DNA from 3 places in the Paenibacillus sp. FSL K6-1096 genome. Region 1 is predicted to be linked to each of the others. Evidence: riboswitches for the same ligand, from Rfam matches in the RefSeq annotation. Region 1 holds a riboswitch; each other region holds the start of a gene.

Evidence for each region. Region 1 has a riboswitch for cobalamin ahead of MHI24_RS18720 (anaerobic ribonucleoside triphosphate reductase). Riboswitches for the same ligand answer to the same signal wherever they lie in the genome.
Region 2: linked by a shared signal. The riboswitch ahead of MHI24_RS25035 (energy-coupling factor ABC transporter permease) and the one ahead of MHI24_RS18720 (anaerobic ribonucleoside triphosphate reductase) in region 1 are both predicted to bind cobalamin.
Region 3: linked by a shared signal. The riboswitch ahead of MHI24_RS21190 (S-layer homology domain-containing protein) and the one ahead of MHI24_RS18720 (anaerobic ribonucleoside triphosphate reductase) in region 1 are both predicted to bind cobalamin.

What each region holds. Positions count from the first base shown of each region.
Region 1 covers NZ_CP150274.1:4,199,750-4,203,022, forward strand. The annotation lists gene MHI24_RS18720 (anaerobic ribonucleoside triphosphate reductase) at 1-1,307, opposite strand, end outside; cobalamin riboswitch at 1,562-1,792, opposite strand; gene MHI24_RS18725 (MTH1187 family thiamine-binding protein) at 2,129-2,431, shown strand; tRNA gene MHI24_RS18730 (tRNA-Thr) at 2,525-2,596, shown strand; gene MHI24_RS18735 (ASCH domain-containing protein) at 2,999-3,273, shown strand, end outside.
Region 2 covers NZ_CP150274.1:5,663,603-5,666,875, reverse strand. The annotation lists gene cbiQ (cobalt ECF transporter T component CbiQ) at 1-283, opposite strand, end outside; gene MHI24_RS25040 (energy-coupling factor ABC transporter substrate-binding protein) at 280-573, opposite strand; gene MHI24_RS25035 (energy-coupling factor ABC transporter permease) at 573-1,337, opposite strand; cobalamin riboswitch at 1,599-1,793, opposite strand; gene MHI24_RS25030 (helix-turn-helix domain-containing protein) at 1,936-2,853, shown strand; gene MHI24_RS25025 (DUF6171 family protein) at 3,119-3,273, opposite strand, start outside.
Region 3 covers NZ_CP150274.1:4,803,494-4,806,766, forward strand. The annotation lists gene MHI24_RS21180 (IS4 family transposase) at 1-544, opposite strand, end outside; gene MHI24_RS21185 (hypothetical protein) at 798-950, shown strand; cobalamin riboswitch at 1,069-1,248, shown strand; gene MHI24_RS21190 (S-layer homology domain-containing protein) at 1,444-3,273, shown strand, end outside.

The sequences.
Region 1 (3,273 bases):
ACGCTGTCATCTGGCGCAAGCTGCTCGCCGCCTTCCCAGACGCCTTCACGCATCATGAAATCAGAGGCCTTGGCCTTCTGGGAAGCCTGGATGCGGAAGCGGTGCAGCAGGCCGTCCAGCGCAATATCCATATAGTGATTCAGGTCCTTGATGAACCCTTGCTCGTTAGCGGCGAGACGGCGGCCGGTTACCGTACCGTGTGTCAGTCCAAGGCGCACCAGGTTGATCGTATTGAAGGACAGATTGCCTTTGCCCGAGCAGTGGTTGCGTCCGAAGCGGTCGCCGAGTACACGGGTCCGGCAGCCCATCGTTGCAAATTCGGTGTCCGGGTTGGCCGGGTCATAATATTGCTTGTTCAGCGGAGCATCCAGATTGGCGAAGTTCGGATACAATCTGCGTGCCGAGCACTCCGCCGCCTTCAGGAACAGCTCATAGTTGGGATCGCCAGGCTGCTGGTTAACCCCCTGCTTGCATTTAAAAATCTGAATCGGGAACACCGGCGTCTCCCCGCTGCCCAGTCCGTTCATGGTGGCCGTCAGCAGCGAGCTTATCACCAGCTGGCCTTCCGGTGAGGTGCAGGTACCGTAGTTGATGCTGGTAAAAGGAATCTGCCCGCCCGAGCGGCTGGACATCGTATTCAGGTTATGTACCATGCTCTCAGCAGCCTGGAGCGTCTCGATTTCCGTCTCCTTCATAGCGAAGTTGAACGCGCGCGGATACTGCTCCGCCAGATCGCTGCGGCTCATTGTAATCTCGCCAAGCTGAGAAGCGTCTGCATTGTCCTCGAAATACTCCAGCCCTTTGCGGAACAGCTTAGAGAAGGACTTGGTGACATAAGGAGCCAGATCGTAATCCAGCTTGTTGGCGGATACGCCGCCGTACTGGGCATTCTGCTGGGACTGGAAAATAATCGCCACCAGCGACATCGCCGTCATAATCGAGTTGGGCGGACGCACGCTGCCGTTGCCGGTGTTGAAGCCCTCGCGGAGAAGCCGTTCAAACGGAATGAAGATACAGTTCGTGGTTCCGATGGTGTACTGATCCAGGTCGTGTACATAGACGACATTATCCAGGGTAGCCTGTACAAGCTGCGGCGGCATGGTGAAATTACGGGCGTACCATTTGGAATATTCACTCCCGAATTTGCTCATTTTCCCGGAGAAGCTCTCCCCGTTCAGGTTAGCGTTCTCGCGCAGCAGATCCAGATCCCGGCTGTCGATAATATCCCGTCCCAGATGAATGACTTCCTCCAACAGAGCCTCTTGTGCAGCTTGTCCCTCGTTATAACGTTTCTCCAGCAGCGTCATTATATATCTCTCTCCTCTCGGTATTGTAAGCGTGAATGGTCATCGAAGAATGATCAGGACAGCAGTAAAAAAGCATATCCCGCCGGAATGGCGGAACATGCCCGAATGCGTAACGCAGAAGCCGATACCTGAAGACAATATGTGATCGTCTTATCGTCCTTAGGTATCGGCAGCCTCTGGCCCGGATTCACGGAAGGCTGACTCTGCTTGTGCAGGCCGCATACGGACACCTTGCCTGTTCCTCGCAGGATTCTAGCGGTGCCATCCAAACAGGCAGGTCTCCTGGCTTCCGGTATCTCCTCCGTCGTCTTCCCAAGAGGGAGAATCGTCTCTCAGTGACCTTTGACGGAGGATGGTTCTCCAGCGGAAATTGACTGCCGGAGCATCCGGTTACAGTGGCGGGACCGCAGCGGTTTTGCACCGCGTTTCCCTATTAAGTCTCCTCCCGGTGAAGAGAGAGAAACACCTGTTTATACTAGATTTTGTTGTTATTTATTAAAGCTACCGCAATATATTGTGTTTGTAAATGATTTTTTGTAATCCCGCACGGGGAGCGGGTTCCGCGCTTTTACTCACAGATTAGTCCACAGGTAATCCACAACTTTCCTGCTCTAACCTCTGAAATGATTCATAAATTCTCCGAAAATATGCCACAAAGACTTCATAAATAGTGTGCGTCAAATCCTGGTGACCGGGTGGGGGGATATATGAATAGAATGATAGTATTGCAGCCGTTGATTTGTAGCAGGGCCGCCGAAGAGGTACAATTAGGAAGGAAAACAGGCAAAGGCGGGTACAAGATATTCAGGAGGGATGGCACAATGGCAATTGGCGAAGTGACCGTGATTCCGATTGGCACAGGCAGTACCAGTCTCAGCAGCTACGTGGCTGATATGCAGCGCGTGCTGCAGACGATGGAGGGCATCACCTATGAGCTGACTTCGATGGGGACGATTATAGAAGGACCGGTGGACCGGATTCTCGCAGCGGTAGCCGCGCTGCATGAGTCGCCGTTCACTGCGGGCGCGCAGCGGGTCTCCACCTCGCTGAAGATCGATGACCGCCGCGACAAGCTCTCCACCAGCCGCAGCAAGCTGGAATCCGTGGAGCGCAGGCTGCAATAGGACCCGTCCGGCAGGCCCATTACACAAAAAGGGTTGCGTTTTTGGCTGGAAGAGTTATAATATTTTTTGTTTGGCAGACCTCAGCGTCTGTAAGCTGGTGTAGCTCAGGGGTAGAGCAACGCACTCGTAATGCGTAGGCCGGGGGTTCAATTCCCTTCACCAGCATATTATGAATGGCGATAGTGGCGCGGTATTCGGAACTTCCGAGACCGCGCCATTTGTTTATTATGTAAGGAGACTAAGAGGGGATAACGATTGGATTTTCTCCACTTACTAGTGAACGATTAGACTCTGCTGGGGAGATAGTTGGACAAACAACACTTAATTTTTCGCCTTTCCCCTATTTATAGTGTATCCGTTAAGAATAGATGCTATTTTTCCAACTGCTTCTATTCATTCGGCAGAAATCGCGGAAATAAGATACGTTTGTCCATTTGTTGGCCGCAGGGAGAGTTCAGCAGCTTCATGAGGGACACTCCTTCCCGGCAGTTGCCTTAAGTGTACCATCATCCCCCTGCCATTAATCCATCATCGAAGCTATTTCAAAATAAAGGAGGAAACTCATCCATGAAATGTCTCACCATCCGCCAGCCGTGGGCAACCCTGATTGCGCTGGGCGAGAAACAATTCGAGACCCGTTCCTGGTGGACGCTGTACCGCGGACCCCTGGCGATTCATGCCGGGATGCAGGTGGATAGAGCGATATGCCTGACTGAGCCCTACCGGTCGGTGCTGGCCCGCCACGGTCTTACTTCGGATGATCTGCCGACGGGAAGCATTATTGCAACCAGCCGTATAGCCGATTGCCTAGAAGTTACATCTCATGAGGTACAGCAGGGCTG
Region 2 (3,273 bases), 1.5 Mb from region 1:
TACCAGCCTGGCCTGCGGCCGGATGGCCGAATTCCAGCAGCAGCGCCGGGACACTCAGGGCGTAGAATACCAGTGCGGTGCCGAACAGCATTGCGTAAGCACGGACAGGAATGCCCGCCTGCCGTATACACCAGAGCATCATCCACAGGGTAATGGCTATCTGCAGCAGCGGATGTACGGTATAAGCGAGCAGGAACATGGCTGCTGCGAACGCGCTTTTCCACATGGGGGACAACGCCCTCAGCGCATTATTATAGGAGAGAGCATCAATCCGCCGGATCACTTGCTGCCAATCTGCTTCTTCGCGCCCTGTCTCCCCTTGAGCAGCCCCACGGTATAACCGATGACTCCGGCGCCAATCGCCGCCTGCAGCGCGAACAGCATACTCTCCGTCTCCCCGGGCAGCTCCGTCAGCGGCTTGAACCAGGGCTTGTAGTCCGGATTCATCTCCGTGATCACGCCCTCGGCTGCATCGTCGGCTCCGCCGAACTCCCCATTGACCAGCAGCAGCGGCAGAACAACTAGCAGGACGACGCCCAGCAGCATTAACCCGTTTTTCAATTTATTGCTCATTAGGCTCTACCTCCGTTCACCTTGCGCTTCAGCAGCGACAGCTCATTCGGGCTGTACGATTTCAGCCAGTTCCACAGCAGCACCGTCAGCAGCCCTTCGCTGACCGCCAGCGGGACCTGGGTCACGGCGAAGATTCCCCCGAATTTCAGAAAAGACGCCAGCACACCGCCATCCGCCGCCGGAAACGCCACCGCAAGCTGAAAAGATGTCACCACATAGGTACTCAGGTCCGCCACCGCTGCGGCACAGAACAAGGCCAGCTTCTCGCGGTCGGGCAGCCTCATCATCAGCTTATACACGGCATATCCGGCAAAAGGACCCGCCACCGCCATCGAGAACGCATTGGCTCCCAGTGTGGTAATCCCGCCATGCGCCAGCAGCAGCGCCTGAAACAGGAGTACAATCGAGCCGAGCACGCCCATCGGCAGCGGCCCCAGCATCACAGCGCCAAGTCCGGTGCCGGTGGGATGGGAGCTGCTTCCGGTGACGGAGGGCATTTTGAGTGCCGAGAGGACGAAGGTGAATGCTCCGGCCAGACCCAGCAGCAGCTTCAGCTCCGGGTTCTCGCGGGTCATCGCCCGCAGCCTGATGATGCCGAGCACAAAAAACGGGATAAACGCCGCCCACCAGAACACGGCCCAGCCGACCGGCAGGAACCCTTCCATAATATGCATGGCCCGGGCAGTCCCCGGCTCATTCAGCATAAAGTACACGGTGAATCCGGCCACCAGTGCCGCCAAGCTCCAATTTCTGTGTTTTTTCATTTGTCAGCCTCCAGGTTCTTATCAGATTTCAGTCCACAAAAAATCCCACCCTATAAGAGTGGGAGTGCATGTACGCAGGCAAATCCGATAGCGTGTGCCGCCTTCAGCCGGACGGAAGCAGAACGCCGCTCTGCCCTCCCGGGCTTGAACGTCTCTTCTGCGTATTCCGCTCTTGCTCAATAGCAAGACTTCTCCGGTTCTTCTGGGCAGAACGCCTCTTCTTCTGAACCTATCCGTACACCGCTCCTATCCGCGTAGAGTCGTGGTGTGCGTATACAAGGTAGGTCTCCTGGCTTGGAATACAAGCGCTGACGGCCTCGTCTTCCCCGGGATTCCCCGAGTGACCTCATGAAGCTCAGCTCTTCCTTACAGTGGCGGGACCGCTCGGGAGTTGCACCCGATTCCCTGTTATCTCTTACCGGTTACGGCTAGAGCACCTTGTTCGCGCTAATTCTCCCTACATCATAGCGAAGCATATATAGCCTGTCTGTGATATAAATTGGAATGCCGGGTTCCGGTCCTGATTTGCTTGTAGAAAGTTCATATGAGTAATATAATTATTAACTATATAACCTGAAGCTGAACGTGGAGGCCTCCTATGAAACTAGACTTAACCGAACAATCTCTGCCCGTGTACGAAGCCTTATCCAGTGCGGTCCGCCTGCATATGCTGCGCCTGTTGTCCGATAAGCCGATGAACGTGAAGGAACTGGCCGCAGCCCTGAAGCTCAGCAGCGCGATTATGACGATGCATGTGCGCAAGCTCGAAGCGGCCGGACTGATCCGCAGCCATATGGCTCCCGGCAAAAGCGGCCTGCAGAAGATCTGCACACTCGCCGCCGACCGGGCGGAGATTATTTTTCCCGGCCAGGCCCGCGAGCAGCGCAGAGCCCACCGCAAAGAGATTCCGGTCGGACATTATTCCGACTTCCAGATTGAGCCTACCTGCGGACTGTCCACGACAGAGCGGGTCATCGGCAACTTCGACGATCCCCGTTATTTCTGGGACCAGGAGCGGATGAATGCCGGTATTCTCTGGTTCGGCAAGGGCTTCGTGGAGTACAAAATCCCGAACTTCCTGCTGTCCAGCCAGAAGCCGGAGGAGCTGGCCATCACGATGGAGATTGCTTCGGAAGCGCCCTCGATCAACAACAACTGGCCCTCCGACATCAGCTTCACCCTGAACGGGCAGCCGCTCGGCTTCTGGACAAGCCCCGGCGATTACGGGGACAGTCCGGGCAAATACACCCCGGCCTGGTGGCCGGCGCTTACTAACCAGTACGGTCTTTTGAAGCAGCTGCGGATCACGCCGGCCGGCACGTTCATGGACGGACAGAAGCTCTCGGACGTTACGCTGGACCAGGTCGGCATCCGCAACAAGCAATGGACCTTCAGGCTCGCGGTTGAAGAAGACGCCGTGCATATCGGCGGCCTTACCCTGTTCGGCAAAGGCTTCGGCAATTACAACGAGGATCTGGTGTTTGAGCTGTTCTATACGGATGGCGGGGAAGGGTAGCGCATGTGTTAGGCAGGCCGTGAGATAAAACCTGTGCTGGGTAGGTCAGTATATGGTGGATGAGAGTTGAGGGGTACGTATGCCGAATTCTGGTGCACTAGTGCTCCTCCCTCCTCATCCAGCCCATTCCCCCCTCTCCTCCTCAACGCAAAAAAAGCACCCCCAACCGCCGCATTGTGCAGGTTGGGGGTGCTTTTGGTGATCAATCCGTCTCTTATCTTATGGCAAGAGTGGCTTCCGGCCTATCTATTTCGCCCGGCCTCCGTTATTCCGCCACCGGCTGCCACTTGCCGCCGCCCGGCAGCGGACAGCTGCGGGCCTTCAGCCGGGCAACTACGGGGATGATACAGCCGCAGGCCGTGCAGGTCACGCCATCCTGCAGCTTCGGGCAGGTCCCGCAGATCGCCAGCCGCTCGGCAT
Region 3 (3,273 bases), 600 kb from region 1:
CGGCTACGATAATAAACCGTTTGTCGATCAGCTCGGGACAGCTTTTAAAATCATGGGAATTCCCTGTGGTCTCGGTCACCTTAAAGAGCCGGCCTTCATCGGCCACCACCGACACGTGTAATTTGATTCCTGCGCGTTCGCCTTTCAGCGGAGCCCAAGGAAGCCGTTCTTTCCCGACGGTAATTTTGGTGGAATCGACGAGAAGTAAGGCTTTGGGAATCCCTAAATGTCTTCGGGTCGAGCGATTACACAGATCAATCATGAGGTTCAGCAATTGCTTAAAAAGCTCGAAGGGAACATCTTTCGCTTTTTTGGAAAGCGTTGAATGGTCTACGGGTCTAAGGCCGCTGGAATCCATGCGTACTTCACCATCCCGATATCCCTCCCACTGCTGGAACGAAGCCTCCGCCAAGAATAAAAAGAGGTCATAGACGGTAAACTTTCTTGCTGTATCGACATATTCAAGTTCTTGAAGAAACGGTGAGAGTTTCTCTTCAGGAATCACTAATTGCAGAATGTTCGAGATTGAAGTAGACTTTTTCATGAGGTCGCCTCGTTTCGGATGTTTGTAGGGGTACAAACACTTTACCGAATGAGCGGCCTTTTTGCTACCTTTTTTTGGCTAATCAACAGGCCTGTACTTCGTACATCAGATTTTCCTAATTCAGCCCGTTTGATGGGAGTACGTTATAATCAATTGCACGAAATACAGCAGAATGCGCTATCGGCAGCTTTTACAGTCATTCTGTTGTACAGAATACAATCAGCACGTTATCCTTGAGGCGATGGCGATGGCGATGGCGATGGCGATGGCGATGGCGATGGCGATGGCGATGGCGATGGCGGTGGCAATGGCGGTGGCGGTGGTGCAGGCGGTGATGCAGGAGGAGGCGCAGGCGTATGAGGCATGGGAGTGTTCCGTCAGAGCAGCGGGGAGTGTCCGCGATTGATGCAGCTTGTCTATAGACATACACGGGAATAGTAGATATGATGGTCTGAGAATATTAAAATTTAAGAGCTTTGGAACAGGTGCAGATTGCCAGGAAACAGGCCGCTGTCGGCAAAAGACGGCAAGGGCCGGATACGTGCGCAATCTGCTTAAAAGGGAAGACCGGTGTAATTCCGGCGCGGTCCCGCCACTGTAAATGCCAGCGACTCCCGGGAAGCCACTGTCTGCGTAGCGGATGGGAAGGCGGGAGAAGTGATGAAGCATCAGCCAGGAGACCTGCCTGTTTCGCCTATGTTTCGATTCTTCGGGGGTAAGAATGCAGAAGCAGATACCGGTCCTAACAAAGGCTGCATATGAGAGAGTTGCTCATTACAGCCGCATCTATGGTATTCTTCCCCGGCCGCCCTGCATAGGGCGGTCTTTACGTTGCCGCCGCAGCTGTATCTGCGGAGGAAGCAGGCTTCATCCATTCTATTTCAGGAAAGAGGTTAGCTATGAAGAACCATCATCAATCTTCCAGATTCATGCGGCTGGTACTGGCCGCCGTTATGCTGTTCACGCTGCTGGGAACGGCTGCGGCTCCGGCCGGAGCGGCTTCGGCCCAGACGGATGCTGCCGCAGCACCAGCTTCTGCACAGTCCGCCGGACTGGCAGCCAGCGTCACCAGTGCAGTCTATGCCACTGCGGAGCTTGTACTTAAGAACGGAGTCCAGTCGGACTGGCAGGCGATCGGGCTGGCGCAAGCAGGCTACAAGGTGCCGGCGAGCTATTTGAAGGCGCTTGAGGACAAGGTTGCTGCGGCGAAGGGTGTTTTTGGCCGAGCTACGGACTATGCGCGGATTACGCTTGCTGTGAAGGCGCTGGGCGGCGATCCGGCGAATGTGGCCGGCTACAATCTGATCGAGAAGCTCTACAATCATGATGGAATCGCCGGGCAGACGCTGAACAATGCCGTGTATGCACTGCTTGCGCTGGATTCGGGAAGCTACAGCATCCCGGCAACGGCGAAGTGGACACCGGCCAAGCTGCTGGCTGAGATTCTGGCTAAGCAGAACACGGACGGCGGCTTTACCTTGACCACGGGTGCAAGTGATCCCGATATGACCGCGATGGTACTGACGGCACTGGCCGCGCACAAGAATGAGCCGGCTGTGAATACGGCCGGACAGCGGGCGGCAGCGTGGCTGGCGAAGGCACAGGACAAGAACGGCGGCTACGGCGACAGCAGCGAGAGTGTCGCGCAGGCGATTATCGGCCTGTCGTCCTTCGGCATTGATCCGGCCGGAGCAGAGTACACCAAAGGCCAGGTCAACCTGGTCAGCAAGCTGCTGAGCTTCAGCGCAGCCGGCGGCGGGTTCGCCCACACCGCAGGCGGCAGCTACAATGCGCTGTCTACGGAGCAGGCGCTTGAGGCGCTGGCAGCGTACCAGCTGTTTGGTGCCGGAGGCAAGCTGTTTGATCTGAGCAATGCAGCTGTCAAGAATCCTCAGGTTACCGTATCGGTTACAATAGAAGGTCCTAATGCAACCCTGGCGGAAGGCAGCGTATACGCCGGCAATGTGCTGAAGGCACTGGAGAAGACGGCTGCGGCCAAGGGCGTGTCCCTGGTTAATGAAGCAGGTAATTATGTGACCGGCATCGGCGGCGTGAACGCGGGAACCTATGGCGGATACGATGGCTGGATGTATGTGGTGTCGCGCGGCGGGGAATGGATTTATCCGAGCGTCGGCATGGGCGATTTTGCGCTGGAGGAGAACGACCGGGTTGTGGTCTATTACGGCGGGGATAACACGCAGGTGGTAGACTCTGTGATTCTTACTCCTGCACAGCCGCAGCCGGGACAAGAGCTTACGCTCAAAATCACCCAAAAAACCTGGGTCTGGAATCAAGCCACCTCCACCTCTGATCCGGTCAGCTCACCAGCGGCAGGGGTGCAGGTAACAATCGGCGGAAAGACAGTGGCAACCAATGATGCGGGGGTAGCGGTCATTGCCGGAGGCCTGCCTGCGAATAAATATACCCTGGTCATTACGGGGTATCTGAAGGACAAGACTCCTGCGATTGTGCGCCATACCGTGCCGGTGACGGTGGCATCTGCGGAGGCTGACCGTCCGAAGTTCAGCGATGTGAAGTCGATCTCGCCATGGGCGCTGGAGTCCGTATACAAGGCGTATGACCGCAAGCTGATGAATGGTGTAAGCGGCAAAGAGCTGGTGTTTGCACCGAAGCAGAACCTTACCCGGGCGGAGCTGGCAGCACTGCTGCTGAGACTGACCGGACAAGAGCCGTCAGCGGCTACTTCTGCTCAAGCTTTCAGTGATGTG